3 regions of the Streptomyces sp. NPDC127097 genome follow, and region 1 is predicted to be linked to each of the others. Evidence: riboswitches for the same ligand, from Rfam matches in the RefSeq annotation. Region 1 holds a riboswitch; each other region holds the start of a gene.
The links. A riboswitch is a leader RNA that binds a small molecule or an ion and turns the genes downstream of it on or off. The one in region 1 is predicted to bind cyclic di-AMP.
Positions count from the first base shown of each region.

Region 1 (5,819 bases):
CGTCCGTGCCCGACGGGATCTCCCGGCTGCGGCTCACGGCCCGCGCGGATCTGACGGACGCCCAGCTCGACACGGCGGTGGGCACGATCGTGGCCACGGCGCCGACGGCCTGACGCGTACGACGTTCCGGCCCGGGGCCGGCGGCCGACACCTGCCCCGCTCCGGGCATCCGGAACCCGCTGGTGCGGTCCGCCCAAATCCGGTCTCGCGTGGCAGAGTTCACCGCAACGAGCGATAGGGCTCCGTATATGTGGGTGGATCGGGTATCTCATCGCCGGCCGGAGTGGCAGTCTGGCGCCCAGCAGAAGCCCGAGGCCGCACCGGTGTCCGGAGCGGCATCCCGGCCCCGGTGCGCACCGGAGCCGGGCCTCGGTGGGAAAGGGACGGCGCCTCGATGGCAGACCACCAAGCATCCTCACTGACTCTGCCGAGCGCCCCCGCCTCGGTCCGCACCGCCCGCAGCCACACCCTCGCCGTGCTCGCCGAATGGGGCCTGCCCGACGACTCCGCGCTCGCCGACTCCCTCCGTCTGATCATCTCCGAACTCGCCACCAACGCTGTCGTGCACACCTTCGGCCGGTCGCCGGACTTCACTGTCGAGCTGCGGCTGGAGCGCGACGAACAGCTGCGGGTCGGCATCACCGACAGCCATCCCCGCCGCCCGCGCCGGCTGCCCGCCGCCGTCCAGCAGGACAACGGCCGCGGCCTGGTCATCATCCGCTGCCTCGCCGCGGAAGCCGGCGGCCGGCTCTCGGTCGTCCCCACCGAGTCCGGCGGGAAGACCGTCTGGATCACCGTGCCGTGGCCGAACGCCGTCCGCTGAAGACCTCCGCCGCACCCGGCGACCCGTCGGGCTACGACGCGGGGGCGTGACGGGCGAAGGCCCCGCGCAACAGGGCGCGCAAGGTGTCCGCGGCCGGGGCCCCGCCGCCGGGGCGGTAGGCCACCGAGATCCGGCGGCGCAGCTCCGGCGGGTCCAGCCGGCGGACGCCCAGCGGGGTCACCGAGCCCTCCGCCATCATCTCCGGGACCACCGCCACCCCGAGCCCCGCGCTCACCAGCGCACCGACCACCGCATAGCTCGGGGACTCGCAGCGCACCGCCACACTCGCCCCGGCGGCCGCCAGTACCGCCTCCACGGCACGCCGGTTGGGGTTGGCCGGCGCCATGCTGACCAGCGGCTGACCGGCCAGCTCGGCGAGCGGCAGGCGGCCGGCGCCCGCCGACAGGGCATGGCCCGGCGCGGTGACCAGCACCAGTTCCTCGGTCAGCAGCGGTTCGAGCCGCACCCCCTCCGGCGGCGGCATCGCCTCGCCCGGCACATACTCGTGCGTCAGCGCCAGATCGACCTCGCCCAGCGCCACCGCGGCGGTGGCCTGCGGAGGTACGTACTCCGTGACGCTCAGCTCCACATCGGGGTGCGCCCGCCGGAACGCGCTGAGCGCGGGCGGCAGCAGATGCGTCCCGGCGGTCATGAACGTGCCGACCCGCAGCACGCCGCCGGAAAGCCCCGTCAGCCGGGACAGCTCGTGCCGCGCCTGATCCAGCTCGTCGAGCACCCGCCGGGCCCGTACGAGCAGCAGCTCACCGGCCGCCGTCAGCCGTGCCCCGCGGTGGTGGCGCACCAGCAGCGCGGTCCCCGCCTCCCGCTCCAGCTTGGCGAGCTGCTGGGAGAGCGCGGGCGCGGTGTAGCCCAGCCGGTCGGCGGCTCTGCTGATCGAACCGGCCTCCGCCACCGCCACCAGGGCGGCCAGCCGCGTGGGGTCGTACATAAGAACCTCTTTAGGCTCCCCAAGAACATTGCCACTCCCCATTAAAGGCTCTGACCAGCGAAACTGCTCCCATGGACGGACAGCTGATCGCCTTCACCGGAGTCGCCGCGGGCATGGTCGCCATGCCGGGCGCGGACTTCGCGGTCGTGGTGCGCCACGCGCTCGACTCGCGCCGGGCGGGGGTGGCGGCCGCGGTCGGAGTGGCGGGCGGGCTGCTGGTGCACACCGCACTGGCGGTCGCCGGGCTCGCGGCCGTGCTGGTCGCCGTGCCCGCGCTGTTCGGCGCCGTCCAACTCCTCGGCGGGCTCTATCTGTTGTACCTGGGGGTCGGCGCGCTGCTCGCGGTCGTCCAGCACCGGAAGGCGCCCGAGGACGCCGCGACCGGCCCGTCCGCGCCCCAGGCCGATCACCCGCCCGCGCTCCTGGGCACCGCACGGAGCCTGCGCCAGGGCTTCCTGACCAATGCCCTCAACCCCAAGGCCCCGGTCCTCTTCCTCAGTCTGCTCCCGCAGTTCGTCCCGGCCGGCGAGCCCGCGCTGCCCCGCACGCTGCTGCTCGCGACCATGGTCGTCGCGCTGGCGCTGGTGTGGTTCCCCGCCGTCGCGCTGCTGGTCGACCGCCTGGGCAGCTGGCTGCGCCGCCCCCGGGTCACCCGCGCCCTGGAAGCCGTCACCGGAATGCTGCTCACCACACTGGGTGGCATCCTGCTCGTCGAGGTCGTGCTGACCTGAACGGCGGCCCCCGGCACGCGGTCAACCGCGGCCGCCGTACGGCACGATCAGCACCTCGGCGCCCACCGCAGCGCCCTGGTGATCCGCGGATGGGTGCGGTCCGTCGTCTCCACCGGCCAAGTGGGCCAATCCCACCGACAATTGATCACATGTGAGACGAAATGCCGGTCAGCCCACCCGTCCGTAGGACACCGCGCCGCTCCAGATCCGTTCCAGCCGCACCACGCTTCCGGCCTTGGGGGCATGCCACATCCGGCCCCGGCCGGCATAGATGCCGACGTGGTAAATGCCGCGTGCGGAACGGAAGAAGACCAGGTCACCGCGTCTGCGCAGGGAGGCCGGGAGATGCCGGGTGCGGACGTACTGCGCGGCGGCGGTACGGGGCAGGGCCCGCCCGGCGCGCTTGAACGAGTACATCGTCAGCCCCGAACAGTCGAAGCGGTACGGCCCTTGGGCGCCGTACTGGTAGGGCGCGCCGCTCTTGGAGGCCGCGATCCGCAGCGCGTAGGCGGACACGGAGGCGGCTTCGGCGTTCCCGGCCTCTCCTGGGGCGACGGTCGTCCCGCCCAGGGTGACCAGCGTCAGAGCGGTGACGGTGCCGGCACGCGCCAGCAGATTTGGCGTCTGCATGCGCACAGTCATGCGCAAACCCTTCGTCAGCCGCCTGCGAAGGAAGACCTGTCGGGTTCGGGCAGGCGAAGATGCCCGGCCGTGCGTACGGCTTCACCCCAAGGAGTCTCGGCCCTGAGGCCGGGACCCCGTCCTGCTCGGGTCCTCCGCTCCCGCCGGTCCACAACGTCGACCTGACATCCGGTACGGCGGCGGGATTAGGCGCCCGTCCGGACCGCCCCGTCGCTGTGGCGGGGTCTTGCCGTCGAAGGGATCGTCACGCACCCGCCACCAGAATTCCGAGCTGAAAATGCCGTATGTGACATGCGTCACACTTCGCCTGAATGGTTACTTTTGTTCCCTCAAGTGCCATGGCGCGGGGCGCCGCACCCCCTGGACCAGGGGCGAAACATCAGAGGTCCAAGGAATTGCGTTTCCCCGCGCAATTCGTCGCCTCCTCACATCGGGCCCGGACGCTACGCCGTATGCGCAGCCCCGTGTGCGTGTCGCGTCAACTCTCCGTGGCCGGCGGCATCGTCACGAGCCCGGCCCGGCGCTCGCCCTCCAGCACCCGGAGCGCCCGGGTCAAGGTCTCGCGGTGCAGTTCGCTCTCACCCCGGTCGTGCATCAGCGTCAGCGCGTCGCGCAGTCCGGCGGCCTTGCCGACCAGCGCCTGGGCGGCCCGCAGTCCGGTGTAGGTGTCGCCGCCCCGGGCCGGGTTGATCCTGCCCAGCAGGTCGAGCACCTCCAGGTAACGGTCGATCAGCTCACCCTCGGCGCGCGTCAGGGCGGGCAGCGGCGGCAGTTCCGGCAGCGGCATCCGGGCTCACCGTGCGCCGAGTTGGGGGACGGACTGCTTGCGCTGACGGGTGAGCCCGTCGATCAGGCCGTATTCCTGGGCGGCTTCGGCGTCGAAGATCTTGTCGCGCTCGATATCGGCGGCGATCCGTTCCCGGGGCTGTCCGGTGTGCTCCGCCAGCATCCGCTCCAGCATGTCGCGGGTGCGCAGCAACTCCTCGGCCTCGATCTGGAGATCGGTGGCCTGGCCCTGGACGGGCTCGTGGAACGACGGCTGGTGGATCAGGATCCGGGCGCCGGGCAGGGCCAGCCGCTTTCCGGGGGTGCCGGCGGCCAGCAGTACCGCGGCGGCGGAGGCGGCCTGCCCCAGGCAGATGGTCTGCACATCGCACGACACGAAGCGCATCGTGTCGTAGATGGCGGTCATCGCCGTGAACGAGCCGCCGGGGGAGTTGATGTAGAGCGCGATGTCCTGTTCGGGCGCGGCGTGTTCGAGGTGGATGAACTGCGCCATCACATCGTTGGCGGAGGCGTCGTCGACCGGGGTGCCCAGGAAGATGATGCGCTCACTGAGCAGCTTGGAATACGGGTCCATGGTGCGCGTCCCCTGGGACGTGCGCTCGGTGAACTCGGGAAGGACATAGCGGGCCATCGGTCGCAGCATGGGCCTGCTCCTCTCTCTGTAAAAAATGTACAGGATGTACGTCCAGTTAGAATGGGACCCGATTCTAGTGATCAAGTCAAATGCCCAGGCCAGAGGCCATTTTTGCTGTTCTCCGAGGGTGGACATCTCACATATCTATTGCTGGAACTGCGGCACAAGGTCGAGATCCATCGGAAGACTGGGCGGGTCGTCGAGTGCCCGATCGACGAGATGAACCGCCCGCGGGGAGACAAGGACGCTGCCCTGTGGATCCCGCCGACCGAGCCGGAGGTCAGGCGCTGTTCACCGGCTGGGGCGGCGAGATGGCGACCTGCCGCAAGTTCGCCCCCCCCGCGCGGAACTGCACCGCATCGAATCTGATGTCGCAGGTCGGACTCAGGGCGGGCGAGGCATGCAAACTCAACCTGGTCGACATCAAGTGGGACCTGGTCCCTTCGGCAAGCTCCATGTGCGTCACGGCGAGGGCGCCCGCGGCTCGGGCCCGCGCGAGTGGATGGTGCCGCTGATCAACGGCGCCGACCGCATGCTGCGGTGGTTCATCAAGGACGTCCGGGGCCAGTTCGACGACGACCGCACTCGACCCGGTGCCCCGCTGTTCCCCTCCGAGCGCAACCGTGGTGAGGGCGTGGACGGGGTGCCGGTGAGGTGTTCGGCGCGTTGCGTGAGGAGCGGGGTGAGGTGGGGGTGCACGCCTCTGGTGCACGCCTGGAGGAGCTGACCCAGCGCGGCGAGTTCCCTGGCCCGGCCCGCGGGAGTGGTCAGAACCCCGGCGAACTCCTGCCGCAGCCGGGCCGCGGTCGCGGGCGCAGTGAGGGTGTGGGCATGGAGGAGGCCGACGTCGTAGCCGACCGGCAGCAGGCCCCAGTCGAGGACAACCAGCGGGGCGTGGGTGACGTTCGCCCAGTGCAGGTCAGCGTGCCCGGTAGTCCAGTCGTGGATCTGGGGGGCGATGCCGAGGAATCGGCGGAAGTTCCGGTCGGTCCACTGCGGTGCGCTATCTGTCGCGGACCACGCTAGGCAGATACCTCCACGGAAACCGGGATCGCTCCGCTCCTCAACATGGCTATGGCTTCTTCCCCTTCTGCTGTCGATCTGCCTGCCGACCGGTCGACGAGGTGCTCGACCGGGTCGAGCGGTCTTTGAACGTTCGTTTGGAGCGGGGGAGTGCGGTGCGCAAGCGTCGCTCGGTCGGCGCGCGCACGGACCGCGGGACCTGGGTGCGGTTGGAGCGCCGGCCTTTGGCGC
Region 1 covers NZ_JBHXFI010000018.1:93,883-99,701, forward strand. Annotated here, with positions in the region: gene ACFWJW_RS16620 (8-amino-7-oxononanoate synthase) at 1-113, shown strand, start outside; gene ACFWJW_RS16625 (ATP-binding protein) at 395-823, shown strand; gene ACFWJW_RS16630 (LysR family transcriptional regulator) at 855-1,772, opposite strand; gene ACFWJW_RS16635 (LysE family translocator) at 1,844-2,503, shown strand; gene ACFWJW_RS16640 (C40 family peptidase) at 2,672-3,145, opposite strand; cyclic di-AMP (ydaO/yuaA leader) riboswitch at 3,150-3,347, opposite strand; gene ACFWJW_RS16645 (hypothetical protein) at 3,624-3,932, opposite strand; gene ACFWJW_RS16650 (ATP-dependent Clp protease proteolytic subunit) at 3,939-4,574, opposite strand; partial or broken gene ACFWJW_RS16655 (hypothetical protein) at 5,690-5,819, shown strand, end outside.

Region 2 (5,819 bases), on a different contig from region 1:
CCGATGGCGCCGGACTGGGTGAACAGGCCGATGTGGCCCGCGCCGGGCATCCGCGGGGCGAGCGAGGCGTTCAGCCGGATGTCGGGGGCGGTGTTGATCAGGCCGAAGGCGTTGGGCCCGATCAGCCGCATGCCGTACGACCGGGCCTGCCGGAGCAGGGCGCGCTGCCGCTCCCGGCCGTCCGGGCCCGCCTCCGCGTAACCGGAGGACAGGACCAGCACCCCCTGGACGCCGTGCTCGCCGCAGTCACGGATCACCTCGGGGACGCTGTCGGCGGGGACGGCGATGACGGCGAGGTCGACCGGGTCGGTGATCTCCCGCAGAGCGCGGACGGCCGGCACGCCTTCGGGGTCGAGCCGCCGCAGATCCTCGGGGAAGGCGTGGTTGACGGCGTGCACCCGGCCCGTGAAGCCGGAGTCCAGGAGGCTGCGCAGGGCGGTGCGGCCGACGCCGCCAGGCGTCCGGCCGGTGCCGATCACGGCGACCGAGCCCGGCGCGAGCAGCCGTTGCACGGAGCGGGCCTCGGCGCGCTGCTCACGGCCGCGCATCACGGCCATGGACTGCTCGGTCGGCTCCAGGTCGAACTCGAGACGGACCACGCCGTCCTCGAAGGTGCGCTTGTGGGTGTAGCCGGCGTCCGTGAACACCTTGATCATCTTGGAGTTCGCGGGGAGCACCTCGGCGGCGAACCGGCGGATGCCGCGTTCGCGGGCGACGGCCGCGATGTGCTCCAGGAGGGCGGAGGCGACGCCGCGGCCCTGGTGGGCGTCCTGGACGAGGAAGGCGACCTCGGCCTGGTCGTCCTCGGGGTCCTTGGCGGGCAGGCCCTGGTCGTTGATCCGGTCGTAGCGGACGGTGGCGATGAACTCGCCGCCGACCGTGGCGGCGAGCCCGACCCGGTCGATGTAGTCGTGGTGGGTGAAACGGTGCACATCGCGGTCGGACAGGCGAGGGTAGGGCGCGAAGAAGCGGTAGTACTTCGACTCGTCCGAGACCTGCTCGTAGAAGGAGACCAACCGCTCGGCGTCGTCGGGGGTGATGGGGCGGATCCGCGCCGTGCCGCCGTCACGCAGCACCACGTCGGCTTCCCAGTGGGTCGGGTACGCGTGCTCCGGCGGCGTCTGCATGCGGACAGCGTACGACCGGCCACCGACAACCGACCCGGCGCGCGTACGCTCGGGGTGCGGGGCAGGCCGGGACCCCGTCGGACGTACGGCCGGCCGGGCCTTCCCCGGGCACCACGGCCGCGCGGACCGGAACGCAGGGCTGGTGGACCACGCCCGGCAACATGAGAGACTGGTCTAGACAACTGTCACGACTTTGAAGGGCAACACCATGGCAGAGCGCCGCGTCAATGTCGGTTGGGCCGAGGGCCTGCACGCCCGCCCCGCGTCGATCTTCGTCCGTGCGGCCACCGCCTCCGGCGTCCCGATGACGATCGCCAAGGCTGATGGCAACCCCGTCAACGCGGCCTCCATGCTCGCGGTCCTCGGCCTCGGCGCCCAGGGCGGCGAGGAGATCGTACTGGCCTCCGACGCCGAGGGCGCCGAAGCCGCCCTGGACCGTCTCGCCAAGCTCGTCGCCGAGGGTCTCGAGGAGCTCCCCGAGACCGTCTGAGTCCGCCAGGACTTCTGCTGCCTGCGGCGGCCCCGCAGTGGTGACCGGATCGGTTGCCGCTGTGGGGCCGTTTCGCTGTGCGCATTCCCATGGGCATGAAGGAGGGACGGATGCGCGGAAATTCCGGGCGGACCGCCATCCGGGGTGATGGCGACCGCTTCACGGGATCCGTGGCGACCGCTATTCACGAGCCGCCCGGAAAAGCGCACGCCATTGAACGCACGCGGCCCCGGCATAAACAGGAATGCCCAAATGCAGGCCCGGATCGCATAAAAGACCACCCCGCGCCGCGGCTGCTTTTTCGCGACTCTTTGTATACGGGGCGATTGTTAAGGGCGGACGCGCGCCGTGTTGACGGGTCGTTTCGGATCCCTCACCTCGGGGGCGGCGGGGCGCCGCAGCCGGTAGACGGGAAGCGAGCGCTCGACATGAGCCGCCATCAGGGCGCGCGCCCGTTCCGCGTCTCCCCGGGCCACCGCGTCCAGCACCGCGCCGTGTTCGTCCCAGGACTCACCTGCCCGGGGCGGCAGTTCCACCGTGTACATCCACTCGATCTTGCGGCGCAGCTGGGTCAGCAGCGCCGTCAGACTGGGGCTGCCGACCGCCTGAGCAAGCGTTTCGTGGAACCAGCCGTCCAGTTGGCGCAGATCCGCGGGGTTGCCGTGACGGGCCCGCTCGCGGCCGAGGCGTACCAGGCCGCGGAGCACCTTGAGGTGGGCCGGGCTGCGGCGGGCGGCCGCGCGGGCGGCGCCCAGCGGCTCCAACAGGGCGCGGATGTCCAGGAGGTCGGCGGCCTCCTGCTCGGTGGGCTCGGCGACGCAGGCGCCCGCGTGGTGGCGGGTGGTGACGAAGCCCTCGGACTGAAGGGTGCGCAGTGCTTCGCGCACCGGCACTCTGGAGACTCCGTATCGGGCCGCCAGGATCTCCTCGATCAGCCGGCTCCCCGGCGCCAGCGCGCCGGAGACAATGTCGTCGCGAATCGCCGTGCACACCGCATGCGCGGAAATATGGCCTCGCATCTTCCGTGCCTCCGCCGTAATCCCCTGAAAACGCCGCCGGTCGGCGACTTTTCCGTGACTCTATTCGACCGGCACGGCTTTTCCGACGGCGTCCGGTTATTCATGGATAGTTTTTGGCCGGAAGTCGCGGGCCGGCGGCGTAACCGGTGCGCGCACCCCACTCCGGATACGCCGGAGCCCCGGCCGTGGGACCGGGGCTCCGGAAGGACGCTCGGCGTGGGGCAGGCCCCATAGGGGCGCGGCGCCGGCGCGGCGCGGGATCAGACGTTGACGCCGTGCCCGCGCAGGTAGGCGACCGGGTCGATGTCCGAGCCGTAGTCGGCGCCGGTGCGGGCCTCGAAGTGCAGGTGCGGGCCGGTGACGTTGCCGGTGGCGCCGGAGAGGCCGATCTGCTGGCCCGGGGTGACCTGCTGGCCGACCGAGACACCGAGCGACGACAGGTGGCCGTACTGGGTGTACGTGCCGTCGTTCATCTTGATCACGATGTTGTTGCCGTACGAGCCGCCCCAGCCGGCCTCGACGACGGTGCCCGAGCCGACCGCGTGGACGCTGGTGCCGGAGGCGGCGTGGAAGTCGATGCCGGTGTGGCTGCCGGAGGACCACAGGCCGCTGGATGCCTTGTAGGAGGTGGAGACGTAGGAGTCGGCAATGGGGGCGACGAAGGCGTTGAGGCGCTTGCGCTCCGCGTCACGGGCGGCGCGCACCTTGGCCTCGTGGGCGGCCTTGGCCTTCTTCTTCTCCGCCTCGGCACGCCGCTTGGCCTCGTCGGCCTGCTTCTTGGCGACGGCCTCGGCCTTCGCTCTCGCCGCGGCGATCTCGGCGTCGGCCTGCTGCGCGTCGGCCTGGGCCTCGACCCGGCTGGCGAGCTCGTCCCCCAGCACGACGGCCTGCTGGAGTCCGGTGTCGTGCGGGCGTGCCTCGTCCGTCGCGGCCAGCGCCGGCGAGGCCACGGAAGCAACCACACCACCGGCCGCGAGGGTGGCTATGCCGGCGATGTTGCGGCCCGTCTTGGCGGGACGGCTCGTGCGACGGTGCTTCCCGGTGGCCCGGATGAACGCCATGTGCTGGCTTGTCCTTTCCCTCCTTCTCGCCTACCGGGTTAGCTGACGGGTTCGGAGCAGGAAGGTCTCCTACGGACTCCTCGGAGAGGAGCCCGATTCACCCCAAGGGACATGTGGGTCCCCGGCTCCCCTGGCTCGCGCCGTACGGGGACTCGGCGATGACTGCCCGGTGCCACTGTTGTGGCGGACTTGTGACGAACAGCCGGACCGACGCTAAACGGGGCAACTTTCAATCGGCAAACAGATCAGCTTTTTTGTGCGGGATGCCACAAGAACCAGGGCACCAGCCGCGATAAACCGGACATACAGCGGCTCCCGTGGCCGATAAGCACCACAGGAGCCGCATGTCGATATATGACCTTCCGTCACACCGGCGGGACTAGCCGCTGACGACGGTCACCTCACCGATGCCCAGACTCTTGACCGGCTCGGCGATCTGTGCCGCATCGCCCACCAGGACCGTCACCAGCCGGTCCACGGGGAAGGCGTTGACCGCGGCCGCGGTCGCCTCGACCGTGCCGGTCTCCGCGAGGCGGGCGTACAACTGCGCCTGGAAGTCGTCCGGCAGCTGCTGCTCCACCTGGTCGGCGAGGGTGCCCGCGACGGCGGCCGCGGTCTCGTACTTCAGCGGCGCGACCCCGACGAGGTTCTGTACGGCGACATCGCGCTCCTCGTCCGTCAGCCCCTCTGCCGCGAGGGTGCGCAGCACCTTCCACAGGTCCTCGAGCGCCGGGACGGTGGAGCCGGTATCCACCGAGCCGCTGATGGCCAGCAGCGCGGCACCTGTGGACCCTTCCGGGGAGCTGGGGGCGGTGGAGCGCAGCACCTGGCCGAAGGCCCGCACACCGTAGGTGTAGCCCTTCTCCTCCCGCAGCACGCGGTCCAGACGGGAGGTGAGGGTGCCGCCCAGGCAGTACGTGCCGAGGACCTGCGCGGGCCACACCCGGTCGTGCCGGTCGGCACCGATACGGCCGATGAGCAGCTGCGTCTGGACGGCCCCGGGGCGGTCCACGATCACCACCCGGCCGGTGTCGTCGGCGACGATCGGCGCGGCCGTCAGCGGCTCGGCCGTGGAGCCGGTCCAGGCGCCGAGGGTGCCGGCGAGCGCCGCGTCGAGGTCGACACCGGTGAGGTCACCGACAATGACGGCGGTGGCCGTGGCGGGCCGTACATGGGCGTCGTAGAAGGCCCGGACGGCCGCGGCGTCGATCCGCGCGACGGTCTCCTCGGTGCCCTGCCGCGGCCGCGACATACGGGCGGTGGCCGGGAACAGCTCCTTGGACAGCGCCATCGCGGCACGGCGGGCCGGGTTGGCGAGCTCGTGCGGGATCTCGTCGAGGCGGTTGCGGACCAGCCGCTCGACCTCGCTCTCCGGGAAGGCGGGCGCCCGCAGCGCGTCGGCGAGCAGGCCGAGGGCACGGTTCAGCCTGGACACCGGCACCTCGAGGGAGACCCGTACGCCGGGGTGGTCGGCGTGCGCGTCCAGAGTGGCGCCGCAGCGTTCCAGCTCGGCGGCGAACTCCTCCGCGTCGAGCGTGTCGGTGCCCTCGGACAGCGCCCGCGCCATGATCGTGGCGACGCCGTCCAGCCCCTCGGGTTCGGCGTCCAGCGGCGCGACGAGGTTGATCTCGACGGCGACGACCTGCTGGCCGGGACGGTGGCTCGTCAGGAGGGTGAGCCCGTTGGGCAGTTGGCTGCGCTCGGGGGCAGGGAAGGCCCACGGTTTGGGCGCGCCCCCCTGGGGCTGCGGGTGGAAGTCCATGGTGCTCACGGGAGAATCGGCGTGGGTGGTGGCGTCGCTCACTGGTCCGCCTCCCCTTCCTCGGTGTCGGCGGCGTCGGACGGCTCGGTGGGCTCGTAGACGAGCACCGCGCGGTTGTCGGGGCGCAGCCGGGCCTTGGCGACGGCCTGCACCTCCTCCGGGGTGATGTCCAGCACGCGCTGGACGGCGGTCAGCGCGAGCTGCGGGTCACCGAACAGGACGGCGAAGCGGCACAGTTCGTCGGCGCGGCCGCTGACCGTGGCCAGCCGGTCGAGCCACTCGCGCTCCAGCTGGGCCTGCGCCCGCTCCATCTCTTCCGGCGTCGGCCCCTCGGCGGCGAACCGGGCCAGCTCCTCGTCG
Region 2 covers NZ_JBHXFI010000014.1:16,451-22,269, forward strand. Annotated here, with positions in the region: gene ACFWJW_RS13775 (GNAT family N-acetyltransferase) at 1-1,127, opposite strand, end outside; gene ACFWJW_RS13780 (HPr family phosphocarrier protein) at 1,336-1,617, shown strand; gene ACFWJW_RS13785 (GntR family transcriptional regulator) at 1,947-2,636, opposite strand; gene ACFWJW_RS13790 (M23 family metallopeptidase) at 2,897-3,697, opposite strand; cyclic di-AMP (ydaO/yuaA leader) riboswitch at 3,710-3,865, opposite strand; gene ACFWJW_RS13795 (M16 family metallopeptidase) at 4,077-5,459, opposite strand; gene ACFWJW_RS13800 (M16 family metallopeptidase) at 5,498-5,819, opposite strand, start outside.
Region 2: another riboswitch for cyclic di-AMP. It lies ahead of ACFWJW_RS13790 (M23 family metallopeptidase); the one in region 1 lies ahead of ACFWJW_RS16640 (C40 family peptidase).

Region 3 (5,819 bases), on a different contig from region 1:
TACGACACCGGCAGCTACGCCTCGCCCCAGTGGGACACCGGCGCATGGGAGACCGGCGGATGGGACACCGGCGCCCACGCCCTCGCCGACCCGCACCCGGCCGACGCGGGCTACGACCCGTACGCACACACCGCCTACGACGTCCCGGCGCACGACACGACCGCGCACGACGCAACCGCGTACGCCTCGTCCGGGTACGAGACGGCCGGTTACGACGCCACCGCGTACGGTCACGGCGGCTACGACACCGGGAGCTATCCCACCGGCGCGTACGACACCGGCAGTTACGCCACCGGCGCGTACGAGGCCGCCGACTCCTTCGACGCCTTCGACCGGCAGGCCACCGCACTCCAGGAGACCGCGAGCTACGAGGCCACGGCGATCTGGTCGACCACGGACCAGGACCTGATCGCCAACATCCCGGCGCAGGCCGGGCCGCCCCCGACCGACACCCTCCAGTGGGACAGCGCCACTTGGAACGAGGCCGGGCACTTCAGCAACAGCGGCCCCGACAGCGACCGGGCCGCGGACGACCCGTACGACACCGGCCGGGCCGAGAGCGACGACCACTCCCCCGCCGACGCCGAGGACTACAGCGAGGCCGCGGCCGTGGCGGACGCCATGACGCAGGCCATGCCGATCACCCCCGCGGCCCCCGCCCCCTCCGGACGGCGGGTCGCCGGGCCGGACGCCGGGAAGGCCGTCCGCGGCCGGGGCCGGCGGCGTACGGCGAAGCGGTCGGCGCTGCTGACCGTCGCGGTGCCCTCGGTCGCCGCCATGGGCGTGTGCGCGGTGGCCGCCGCGTCCGTCACCGGCTTCGGCGGGGACGACCAGGGCGAAGCGACCGCCCAGGCCGCGCCCGACGCCGCGGCCGTCAAGCCGTCCGCGGCCAACAACAAGCTCGACACCCAGCTCGCCGGACTCAGCGCCAGCGCCGACGACTTCCGCGACCGGGCCAGCCGCACCCAGGAGCGGATCGACCTCAAGGAGCGCCAGGCGCAGGAGCGCAAGCGCAAGGCGGAGGAGGCGGCCCGCAAGGAGGCGATGCGGCCCAAGTTCCTGCTGCCGGTCAAGCAGCACGGGCTGAGCGCCCAGTTCGGCCAGGCCGGGGTGAACTGGATGTCGCTGCACACCGGCATCGACTTCCCGGTCAGCTACGGCACTCCGGTCATGTCCGCCACCGACGGCACCGTACGCACCCAGTGGAACTCCGCCTACGGCAACATGGCGATCGTGACGGCGCCCGACGGCACCGAGACCTGGTACTGCCATCTCAGCAGCACCAAGATCCGCTCCGGGTCGGTCAAGGCCGGTGACCAGATTGCCTATTCGGGCAACTCCGGCAATTCCACCGGACCGCATCTGCACTTCGAGGTGCGTCCCGGCGGCGGCGCGGCGGTCGACCCGCTGCCGTGGCTGCGCGACCACGGCCTCGACCCGAACTGAGCCCCTGAGACCCGAACCGACCTGACTGGCCTGTCCTGGCCTGGCCTGGCCTGATCGCCGACGGCTCCGTCGAAGCCCCCGAGGTATGCCCCCGGGGGCTTCCGGCTCTCAGTTTCCGTTACAGCTTCTCCACCGGCGCGTACCGCAGCAGCAGCCGCTTGGGCTTCTCGCCGCCGAAGTCGATCGTCGCCTCGGCGTTGTCACCGCTGCCCTTGACGCCGACGACCGTGCCGAGGCCGAAGCTGTCGTGTGTGACGCGGTCGCCGATGGCCAGCGAGACCGCCGGGCGGTCGGAGGTGCGGCGGGTCGCGAAGCCGCTGGGGCCCTTGGCGCGCGACGACGAGAGGGAGGAGGCGAAGCCGCCTCCGCCGCCCGCCGACAGTCCGCCCATGGAGGCGGACGGCGTCGCCGGGCCCGTCCGCTTCCACTCCACGTAGTCGTCCGGGATCTCCTCCAGGAACCGGGAGGGCGGGTTGTACGAGGGCTGGCCCCAGGCGCTGCGCATCGTCGAGCGGGTGACGTAGAGCCGCTCGCGGGCGCGGGTGATGCCGACATAGGCCAGCCGGCGCTCCTCCTCCAGCTCCTTGGTCTGGCCCAGCGAGCGCATGTGCGGGAAGACGCCGTCCTCCATGCCGGTCAGGAAGACCACCGGGAATTCCAGGCCCTTGGCGGTGTGCAGCGTCATGAGGGTGATCACGCCGCTGCCTTCCTCGTCCTCGTCCGGGATCTGGTCGGAGTCGGCGACCAGGGCGACCTGCTCCAGGAAGTCGGAGAGGGTGCCCGGATTGTCTTCGCCGCGGTCCTGCTCGAACTCCAGGGCCACGGCGGCCAGTTCCTGGAGGTTCTCGATCCGGGTCTCGTCCTGGGGGTCCGTGGATGCCTGGAGCTCGGCGAGGTAGCCCGTACGCTCCAGGACCGCTTCCAGGATGGTGGCGGGGCCGGCGCCGGACTCGACGATGGTCCGCAGCTCCTCCATGAGGACGTTGAAACGCTTGACGGCGTTGGCGGAGCGGGCCGCCATGCCGTATGCCTCGTCGACCCGGCGCAGCGCCTGCGGGAAGGTGATCTTCTCGCGCGCCGACAGGGCGTCGATCATCGCTTCGGCGCGGTCGCCGATGCCGCGCTTGGGGACGTTCAGGATGCGGCGGAGCGGGACGGTGTCCTCGGGGTTGCTGAGCACCCGCAGGTAGGCGAGCACATCGCGGACCTCCTTGCGCTCGTAGAAGCGCACGCCGCCGACGACCTTGTAGGGCAGCCCGACCCGGATGAAGATCTCTTCGAAGACACGGGACTGGGCGTTGGTGCGGTAGAAGACGGCGACATCGCCGGCCCTGGCGTCCTTGGCGTCCGTCAGCCGGTCGATCTCGTCGGCGACGAACTGGGCCTCGTCGTGCTCGGTGTCGGCGACATAGCCGGAGATCTTGGGGCCGGCGCCGGCGTCCGTCCAGAGGTTCTTGGGGCGGCGGTTCTCGTTGCGCTCGATGACGGCGTTGGCGGCGGACAGGATCGTCTGCGAGGAGCGGTAGTTCTGCTCCAGCAGGATCGTGGTCGCGTCCGGGTAGTCCTCCTCGAACTGGAGGATGTTGCGGATCGTGGCGCCGCGGAAGGCGTAGATCGACTGGTCGGCGTCACCGACGACGCAGAGCTCGGCGGCGGTTTCGGCGGGGCCGACCAGTTCGCGTACGAGGGTGTACTGGGCGTGGTTGGTGTCCTGGTACTCGTCGACGAGGACATGGCGGAAGCGGCGGCGGTAGTGCTCGGCGACGTCCGGGAACGCCTGGAGCAGATTGACCGTGGTCATGATGATGTCGTCGAAGTCCAGGGCGTTGGCCTCGCGCAGCCGTGCCTGGTACATCGCATACGCCTCGGCGAGGGTCTTCTCGAAGCCGTCGGCCGCCGTCCCGGCGAAGGTCTCCTCGTCGATGAGCTCGTTCTTGAGGTTGGAGATCTTCGCGCTGAAGGACTTGGGCGGGTAGCGCTTGGGGTCCAGATCCAGATCGCGGCAGACCAGGGCCATCAGGCGCTTGGAATCGGCGGCGTCGTAGATCGAGAAGGACGAGGTGAAGCCCAGCTTCTTGGACTCGCGGCGCAGGATGCGGACGCAGGCGCTGTGGAAGGTGGAGACCCACATGGCGTTCGCGCGCGGGCCGACCAGTTCCTCGACGCGCTCCTTCATCTCACCGGCGGCCTTGTTGGTGAACGTGATCGCGAGGATCTGGCCGGGGTGGACATGCCGCTCGGCGAGCAGATGCGCGATGCGGTGGGTGAGCACCCGGGTCTTGCCGGAGCCGGCGCCGGCGACGATCAGCAGTGGGCCGCCCGTATGCACCACGGCGGCCTTCTGCTCGTCGTTGAGCCCCTCCAGCAGCGTCGCCGGGTCGATGGCGGGGCGGGCGGCGCCGTCGCGGTAATACGACTCCCTGGGTGCGGGCGCGTCGAACCTCCCGCCGAAGAGGTCGGCGGGGATCTCCTCCGGGGCCGGGCCGTGCTCGTCCTCGGGAGGCGGAGGGTGTTCCTCCTCGCCCTTGTGGCCGAGGTCCGCCAGGAAGCTGTCGTCAAAGAGGCTGCTCATCGCCCACCGAGTCTAGGCCGCCGCACTGACAGTCCGCCGCGGAGTGGCGGATTGCGGGCCGTCTTCGGGCGGCCCCGGGCGCAGCGGCAGGTCAGGGGGCCGGCGGCCAAGCGCCGGCCGGGTGGCGCTTCGGTTACCCGAACCCGACATCTGCCACAACAACCCCCGCATCGCGTTCAGGTCACGAAAAGGTTTCGGGCATATCGAACATCAGCCTTCACAGGAGCCACACGAGTTGGCTAACGTCCTCGCTCAGGCAGCCCGCCTCCCCGCGGACGACAGGTTCGCACGGGCCGCCGACGCCGAGTCCGGCCCTGCCCTCAGGCACCCGGAGCCGGGGACCCACCAGCACCACCGGGGTGAATCGATCCGTACGGCCGTCGCCAGTGGACGTCCGGACCGTAGGGCAAGCCTTCCGTCAGCGACACCGCCCGAACCCGACAGCTAACCCGGTAGGCGGTCCACGGAAGGAGTTGCCGGTCTTGGCGTCGCATCGCAAGCCGCGCACCAGCGTTCTCGCCTCACCCACCGGGCGCCGTACAGCGGCCGGTCTCACCACTGCCGCCCTCGCCTCGGTCACCCTGCTCTCGCAGTCCGCCGACGCGGCCCCCAGGGCGCCCAAGCCCACCGTCGAAGAGGTCCAACAGAAGGTCGACGACCTCTACCACCAGGCCGAGGTGGCCACCCAGAAATACAACGCCGCCAAGGAGCGCGCCGAGACCCAGCGCCACACCGTGGACCGCCTGCTCGACGCCTCCGCCAAGCGCGCCGAGAAGATGAACGAGTCCCGGCGCCTGCTGGGCACCTTCGCCTCGGCGCAGTACCGGACCGGCGGCATGAACCCGACGGCGCAGCTGATGCTCGCCAAGGACCCGCAGCAGTTCGTCGACCGCAACCACCTCATGGAGCGGCTGACCGGCCGGCAGAAGCAGGCCGTCACCGACTACCAGGAGCAGCAGGCGGCGGCCACCAAGCAGCGCGCCGAGGCGACCCGCAGCCTGGAGCGGTTGCAGGCGTCGCAGGCATCCCTCAAGGAGTCCATGAGCTCCGTCCAGGGCAAGCTGGCCGAGGCCCGGCAGCTGCTGTCCCGGCTGACCGCCCAGGAGAAGGCGCGGCTGGCCGAGCTGGAGCGCCAGAAGGAGGCGGCGGCCAAGCGCCGGGCCGCGGAGGAGGCGCGCAAGCAGCAGGAGCGGGAGCGCCAGCGGCAGCAGGACGGCGACGGCTCGACCGGGGGCTCCACCGGCGGTGGCTCCACGGGCGGCTCCACGGGCGACTCGGCCACCAGCAAGGGCGCCAAGGCGCTCGCCTTCGCCCGCGCCCAGATAGGCAAGCCGTACGTCTGGGGCGCGACCGGGCCCACTTCCTACGACTGCTCGGGGCTGACCCAGGCGGCATGGAAGGCGGCGGGTGTCGATCTGCCGCGGACGACCTGGGACCAGGTCAAGGTGGGCCAGCGGGTGGCCACCAAGGATCTTCAGCCCGGCGACCTGGTCTTCTTCTATGACGACATCAGCCACGTCGGCTTGTACCTGGGCGACGGGAAGATGGTGCACGCTCCGAAGCCGGGCGCCAACGTCCGGGAGGAGTCGATCTACTACATGCCGATATACGGAAGCGTCCGTCCGGGCTGAGCCCGCCCCGCTCCCCCACCAGACCACCCCCCACGGTCACCCCCCACACGCCACCGCGCGGCCGTCGTCTCCGGATATGGAGGCGAGGACCGCGCGGTGTGCCGTAGTGGGGCGCTCGTCAGGTCCAGAGCACCGCGATGAAGATGTTGGCCACCGTCAGGCCGCCGACC
Region 3 covers NZ_JBHXFI010000001.1:56,467-62,285, reverse strand. Annotated here, with positions in the region: gene ACFWJW_RS00230 (M23 family metallopeptidase) at 1-1,446, shown strand, start outside; gene pcrA (DNA helicase PcrA) at 1,565-4,018, opposite strand; cyclic di-AMP (ydaO/yuaA leader) riboswitch at 4,309-4,493, shown strand; gene ACFWJW_RS00220 (NlpC/P60 family protein) at 4,501-5,649, shown strand; gene ACFWJW_RS00215 (hypothetical protein) at 5,768-5,819, opposite strand, start outside.
Region 3: another riboswitch for cyclic di-AMP. It lies ahead of ACFWJW_RS00220 (NlpC/P60 family protein); the one in region 1 lies ahead of ACFWJW_RS16640 (C40 family peptidase).